3 regions of the Isoptericola sp. NPDC056134 genome follow, and region 2 is predicted to be linked to each of the others. Evidence: riboswitches for the same ligand, from Rfam matches in the RefSeq annotation. Region 2 holds a riboswitch; each other region holds the start of a gene.

Region 1 (2,232 bases), on a different contig from region 2:
CGTCTCGCGGCGCAGCGCGCCGGCCGCGACCTCCAGGTCGACGGCGTCGGTGCGCCCGGCCCAGAACGACTCGACGGCCTTCTTGAGCTCGCGGCGGCGCCCGATGCGCGGGTAGCCGAGGATCGTGCCACCGGGAAATGCCGTGGCGGGGGTGGGGCGTGTCGATGTGGTGGACATGAGCACTCCAGAGTTCGGGCTCCGCGCGTCAGACGGCGGGAGCCTGGGTCGGGATGCTCGGTACCCACGGCCTTCTGGCCAGGTCCGCGCCGTCCGACGTGGCGTCGGCCGGCGCCGGTCCGCCGAGGTGGACACCCTCGAGCAGGTCCAGAGCGGGACGGTACTTGTTGAACGTGTACACGTGGATGCCGGGTGCGCCCGCGTCGAGCACGCGCTGGGCGAGCTCCACGGCACGCGCGGTCCCGTAGGCGTGCTGGGCCTCCGGGTCCGGCAGGGCGTCGAGCGCGTCCAGCAGGTGCCGGGGCGCGCGGACGCCGGTGAGCTCCTCGACGCGACGGAGCCGGCGCGGCTCGGTCGTGGGCAGCTGCCCGGCGAGGATCGGGATCGTCACCCCGGCCGCGCGGGCCTCGGCGACGAAGTCGGTGTAGGAGTCGGCCTCGTAGAACAGCTGCGTGATGGCGAAGCTCGCCCCCGCGTCCTGCTTCTCCTTGAGGCGCCGGACCTCCTGGGCCCGGGTGGTGCCGGCCTGCACGTTGCCGTCGACGAACGTCGCGACGGCGATCGTCATCGGGCGCGCGGCGCCGCGCAGCGCGGCCCCGGGGTCGGTCGCGCAGCGCCGCGCCTCGACCTCGCGCAGCAGGTGCACGAGCTCGATCGAGGACGCGACGCCGTCGGCGGGCGGCTCCCAGTCCGGCTGGTCCTTCGGCGGGTCGCCCCGCAGGGCGAGGAACGCGCGGGTGCCGGCGTCGAGGAAGTCGTCGATGACGGCGGAGACGTCCTCGCGGTGCGCGCCCACGCAGGTCAGGTGGGCCACGGGCAGGACGGGCGTGCCCGCGAGCAGGGTGGACACGACCTGGCGTGCGGTCGCCCGGTCACCGCCGCCGGCGCCGTACGTCACGGACACGAAGTCCGGTCGTGCGGCCACGAGCCGGCGCGCCGTCTCCCAGAACTTGGGGGCGGCGTCCGGCCGGCGCGGCGGCATGAGCTCGAACGAGACCGTCGGGCGTGCCGGCAACGCCGGCTGAGCTGCCGGGGTGGGCGAAAGGGATGCCTCTGCGACCATGCGTCACTCCATCGATCCTGGCGTGAGCACCTTCGTCCTCGGGAGGCTTCCGTCGGAGAACGGGTTGCTGCGGCGTCGTCGAGCCAGGACTCTCGGCCGCTCTGGATGGCTTGTCACGCGATCGTACGCAGCATCCGCGATACGGGCGAGGATGAGACCGCCTGGTGAGACGATCGCCGATGCAGATCGGGCGGGAACGCCCTGGTCAGGGCACCAGCACGACCTTGCCGCCCGCGCGGCCCGTCTCGACGAGCGCGTGGGCGCTCGGCGCGTCGGCCAGCGGCAGCACCGCGCCGACGGTGGTCACGAGGTCGCCGCGGGCCAGGGCGTCGACGGCCTCGGCGAGCTCGCCGGCGTCGCGCTCGGACCGCCAGCTGGCCTCGACGCCGAGGTCCGCCGCGGCGTCGTCGGCGATGGTGACGATGCGCTCGGTGCCGCCGCGCAGGGCGATCGAGTCGGGCAGCACGCCCGCGCCGGTGGTGTCGAGGACGGCGTCCACGCCGTCGGGGGCGAGGGCGCGGACCCGCTCCACGAGCCCCGCGCCGTAGGTGGTGGGCGTCGCGCCGAGGGCGGCGACGCGCTCCTGGTTCCGCGGCGACGCCGTGCCGATCACGCGGGCGCCGCGACGCACGGCGAGCTGGACGGCCAGCTCGCCCACCGACCCCGAGGCGCCGTGCACGAGCAGGGTCTCCCCGGGCCGGACGTCGAGGAGGCGCAGCACGCGGGTCGCGGTCTCGGCCGCGACGGGGACGGTGACGGCGTCGGTCGCGGCGAGCCCGTCGGGCACGCGCGCGAAGACCGACGTGAGGGCGAGCTCCGCGTACCCGCCGCCGACGGCGAACCCGACCACGCGGTCGCCGGGCGCGACGCCGGCCACGCCGTCCCCGACCTGGTCGACGACTCCCGCCACCTCCAGCCCGGGCACGACGGCCGACGTCGGCGCCGGGCCGCCGGTCGCCCCGGCACGCGACTTCACGTCCCAGCCGTTGACG
Region 2 (2,232 bases):
CCTCGTGCGCGAGCTCGGCGTCCTCACCACCCCGACGGTGCTGGTGCTGGACGCGACCGGGGCGCAGGCCGCCCGCAGCAGCGGCGGGATGTCGCCCGCTCAGGCGCGCCAGGCCCTGGCCGCCGTCGTCCCCGTCGGCTGAGCCCGCCGAACCCCGTCCCCGAGGAGAACCGATGACCTCCGAGCGTCCCGCCGGCCAGGCCCCCGTCACGCGGGCCCCGGCCGGCATCGACCCGCGCGGCCCTCGGGTGGGCGCCGCCGTCACGGCGCTGCTGCTCGCCGTGGTCGTGCTCCTCGGGGCGAGCCCCGCCGGCCTCGTGCTGCTCGCCGTCGTGGCCGCCGGGTTCCTCCTGGGCGCCGTGCGCGGCGCGCAGGGCACGGTGCAGGGCTGGCTCTTCAAGACCCTCGTTCGCCCCCGGCTCGCGCCGCCCGCCGAGCTCGAGGACCCGCGCCCGCCGCGGTTCGCCCAGCTCGTCGGCCTCGTCGTCACGGGCGTCGGCGTCGTGCTCGGCCTCGCAGGCGTGCTGGCCGCGGTGCCGTGGGCCGCGGGGATCGCGTTCGTCGCGGCCGGCCTCAACGCCGTCGTCGGCCTGTGCCTCGGCTGCGAGCTCTACCTGCTCGGCGCGCGCCTGCGGCCCTCCGCCCGCTGAGGCCGCCGCCCACCACCGGACCCCTCGAGGCCCCGCCGTCACCGACGGCGGGGCCTTCGGCGTCTGCGGCGCCCGTCCCGCGTCCGTGATGTGAGACGACCCGCCCGACCCTTGACTCGGGAGGCCGCGGCGGCTTCCCTGCCGCCCAGGTGACGAGCGCCAGCACCCAGGCCCGGCTCGCTGGCCAGCAACCCTTCGACGTGACGGGGTGCTCCGGGAACGACCTGACCCCGCCGCGCCCGCGGCCGGGTAAGCACGGCTCCGGTCGTCCATGACCGCGCCCCGGCCCGTGCCGGCGCGGGGGGCGACCCGCCATGACCACGAGGAACACCACGCGATGACCACCACCCCGCGCGCACCGCGCACCCAGGACCCCAGGCGCACCCCGCGACGCAGCGTCGTCGGGCTCGCCGCCACCGTCTCGGCCGCCGGCCTCCTGCTCAGCGCCTGCTCGACGGGCGCCGACACCGCGGGCACCGGCGCCGACGCGAGCGGCGAGCCCGTCGCCGGCGGCGACCTGACGTTCGCCATCACGGTGGACTCGCACTGCGTCGACCCGCAGCAGGTCGGCAACAACGACGCGATCGCGGCCGCCCGTCAGACCGTCGCGTCGCTCACCGCACAGGACCCGGAGTCCGGCGAGATCCTGCCCTGGCTCGCGGAGAGCTGGGAGGTGAACGACGACGCCTCCAGCTACACGTTCCACCTGCGCGACGACGCCACGTTCGCCGACGGCACGCCGATCGACGCCGCCGCGGTGAAGACCAACTTCGACGCGATCGTCGACCTGGGTGCCGTGGCGTCCCTCGGCTCCCAGTACCTCGTCGGCTACGCAGGCACCACCGTCGTGGACGAGCACACCGTGACCGTCGACTTTGACGAGCCGAGCGCGCAGTTCCTCCAGGCGACGTCGACGTTCTCCCTCGGCCTGCTCTCGCCCGACTCGGCGACCCTCTCGACCGAGGATCGCTGCGCCGGGAAGTACGTCGGCTCCGGGCCGTTCGCCGTGAAGTCCTACACCCCGGACCAGGAGATCGTGCTGGAGAAGGTCGCGGGCTACGACTGGGGGTCGGAGGCCAGCAGCCACACGGGCGAGGCGTACCTCGACACGGTGACCCTGAAGGTCATCCCCGAGGCGGGTGTGCGCTCCGGATCCCTGCAGTCGGGACAGATCGACGCGACCGCCGCGCTGAACGCCGTCGACCTGCCGCAGTTCGACGGCAACGGGTTCTGGCTGTCCTACCGCGCGAACCCGGGCGTCGTGTTCAACCTGTTCCCCAACGAGTCCAGCCCGCTGGCCGCCGACGAGGCCGTGCGCACCGCGCTCGTCAAGGGGATCGACCGCCAGCAGATCGTGGACACCGTGCTGACGCCGCAGGACCAGCCGGCCACCGGTGTGCTGTCCCGTTCGACGCCGCTGTTCGAGGGTGCGGACGACCTGCTCGCGTACGACCCCGAGGGTGCGACGAAGGTCCTGGACGACGCGGGCTGGGTCGTGGGCGCCGACGGCATCCGCGAGAAGGACGGTCGGAGGCTCTCCACCACGGTGACGTTCTGGCAGGAGCCCGGCGCGCTCGAGCTC
Region 3 (2,232 bases), on a different contig from region 2:
TGCTCATGTTCGAGCGGTGGACCTCGACGAACACCGCCGGAAGGTCGATCCCCAGCGCGTCGGCGGCGCCGTACGTGACGTAGAGGACGTCGGCCAGCTCCTTCGCCACGGCCCGGTGCGCGGCGGCGACGTCGCCGCCCTCGGCCAGCGCCGTCGCGAGGTCCGCGAGCGCCTCGGCCGCCTCCCCGGACTCCTCTGCCAGCAGCGCCCGGCGGTGCTCCGCCAGACCCGGTCGGGCGGTCTCGACCTCGAGGTCGAACGCCGCACGGAACTCGGCGACCCGTCGCATCGGCTCGTGGTCCATGCCGGCACCGTAGGCGGTGCCGGGCGCGTCGTCGAGCGGGTGAGGACCGGGCGAAAACCGGGGGCGCACGCATTCCCGGCCCCGTGGGCCGCTCTCTCCCAGGGCGACCACCCCCGGGTCGCACCTCCCCCTGGAAGAGAGCACCACCATGTCCGTCTCCACCCCGACCCACCGCACGACCGCCGGCACCCGCGCACCGAGCGCCCCCGCCGCCCGTCGGCTCCCGAACGCGCTGGCCGAGCAGGTGGCGCTGCGGCTCGACGTCGCCGTCACCGCCCTCGCCCGGTTCCTCACCCGGTGGTCCGTCCCGGCTCTGCGGGTCGCGCTCGGGCTCGTGTTCCTCGGCTTCGGCGTCCTGAAGTTCTTCCCCGGCGCCAGCCCCGCCGAGGAGATCGCGGGCCGCACCGTCGAGACGCTCACGCTCGGGCTCGTCCCCGCCACGACCGCCGTCGTCCTGGTCGCCGTCATGGAGACCTTCATCGGGCTCACCCTGGTCTCCGGCCGCCTGCTGCGGGTCGGGCTGGTCGTCCTCGCCGTCGCGATGGTCGGCATCCTGTCCCCCGTCGCGCTGTTCGGCGACGAGCTGTTCGGGCACGGCATGACCCTGCTGGGCCAGTACGTGCTCAAGGACGTCGTCCTGGTCGCGGGCGCCGCCGTCGTCGCGGCCGTCGCGCTCGGCGCGCGCCTTCGCCTGGAGGCCTGACGAGACAGGCGCCCTCGCACCACCCCGGAGCCTCCGGCCGTCCCCCCGGCCGGAGGCTCCGGTGCGTCCACGTGTCCGGATGGTGAGAAGTCTCCGGACGGCCCTGGCGTTCGTCCGACCGGCTGCTATACCTCCGCGCAGGTCACGAGCCCCAGCGCGAAGCCCCGGCTGGCTGGGCAGCAACCCCCATGTCACGGCGGGGTGCTCCGGGAGATGACCTGGCCGCCGGCCGGCCCGTCCCCGCGGGTCGAGACGCCGTGCGGCAAGCGTGATCGACGGACTGCGAGGGACGACCCATGACCGAGAACACCCGCCCCGCCACCCCCTCCGTGGTGGTGGTCTCCGGCAACCCGCGCGCGGGCTCGCGCACCGTGACCGCGGCGGAGGCCGCCGCCAGCCGCGTCGCCGAGCTGCTCGGCACCGCGGACGTGGCGACGATCGAGCTCGCGGCGTTCGCGGGCGAGATCCTCACGGCCGCGCACCCGGCCGCCGACGCGGCGAAGGAGCGCCTGGCGCGCGCCACGGTCGCCGTCGTCGCGACCCCCGTCTACAAGGCCTCCTACACGGGCCTCCTCAAGGCGTTCCTCGACCTCTACGGGCCCGACGGCCTGGCGGGCGTCGTCGTCGTGCCGCTCGTCGTGTCCGGCAACCCGGCGCACGCCCTCGCCGGCGAGGCACACCTCCGACCCGTGCTCGTGGAGCTGGGCGCGGTCGTGCCCACCCGCACGCTGACCCTCACCGAGGCCCAGCTGCCGGAGCTCGGCGAGGCGCTGGACCCCTGGTTCGCCCGCTGGGCGACGCCGTTGCGCCGGGCCGCCGGCGTCCCCGTCCCGTCGGCCACGACCACCACCCCCTCGACCACCCCCTCGACCGCCGAGCTGACGGGAGCCGCCCTGTGACCACGGAACACGCCCACCAGCGCACCGACCTGTCCGCCCTGTCCGAGATCGAGGAGCTCCTGGCCCAGCAGGACGAGCCCCAGCTGTCCCCGGACGAGTTCAAGACGGTGTTCCGCCAGCACCCGGCCGGCGTGGCCGTCGTCGCGCTCGAGCACGCGGGCCGCCCCGTCGGGTTCACCGCCACGTCCGTGATCTCCGTGTCCGCCGCGCCGCCCCTGCTCGCGTTCTCGCTGGCGTCCACGTCGTCGTCCTGGCCCGCCGTCTCGGCGGCCAGCACGCTCGCGATCAGCTTCCTCGCCGACCATCAGGACGACCTCTCCGCCCGC

Evidence for each region. A riboswitch is a leader RNA that binds a small molecule or an ion and turns the genes downstream of it on or off. The one in region 2 is predicted to bind S-adenosylmethionine.
Region 1: linked by a shared signal. The riboswitch ahead of ACFCZN_RS02155 (methylenetetrahydrofolate reductase) and the one ahead of ACFCZN_RS06520 (ABC transporter substrate-binding protein) in region 2 are both predicted to bind S-adenosylmethionine.
Region 3: linked by a shared signal. The riboswitch ahead of ACFCZN_RS10415 (NADPH-dependent FMN reductase) and the one ahead of ACFCZN_RS06520 (ABC transporter substrate-binding protein) in region 2 are both predicted to bind S-adenosylmethionine.

Annotation. Positions count from the first base shown of each region.
Region 1 is NZ_JBHJVM010000001.1:491,110-493,341, forward strand. It holds gene metE (5-methyltetrahydropteroyltriglutamate--homocysteine S-methyltransferase) at 1-177, opposite strand, end outside; gene ACFCZN_RS02155 (methylenetetrahydrofolate reductase) at 206-1,240, opposite strand; SAM riboswitch class I at 1,246-1,352, opposite strand; gene ACFCZN_RS02160 (NADP-dependent oxidoreductase) at 1,446-2,232, opposite strand, start outside.
Region 2 is NZ_JBHJVM010000005.1:21,188-23,419, reverse strand. It holds gene ACFCZN_RS06530 (TlpA family protein disulfide reductase) at 1-142, shown strand, start outside; gene ACFCZN_RS06525 (DUF4395 domain-containing protein) at 174-650, shown strand; SAM riboswitch class IV at 799-912, shown strand; gene ACFCZN_RS06520 (ABC transporter substrate-binding protein) at 988-2,232, shown strand, end outside.
Region 3 is NZ_JBHJVM010000009.1:723-2,954, reverse strand. It holds gene ACFCZN_RS10425 (MazG nucleotide pyrophosphohydrolase domain-containing protein) at 1-304, opposite strand, end outside; gene ACFCZN_RS10420 (DoxX family protein) at 453-1,007, shown strand; SAM riboswitch class IV at 1,148-1,282, shown strand; gene ACFCZN_RS10415 (NADPH-dependent FMN reductase) at 1,304-1,906, shown strand; gene ACFCZN_RS10410 (flavin reductase family protein) at 1,936-2,232, shown strand, end outside.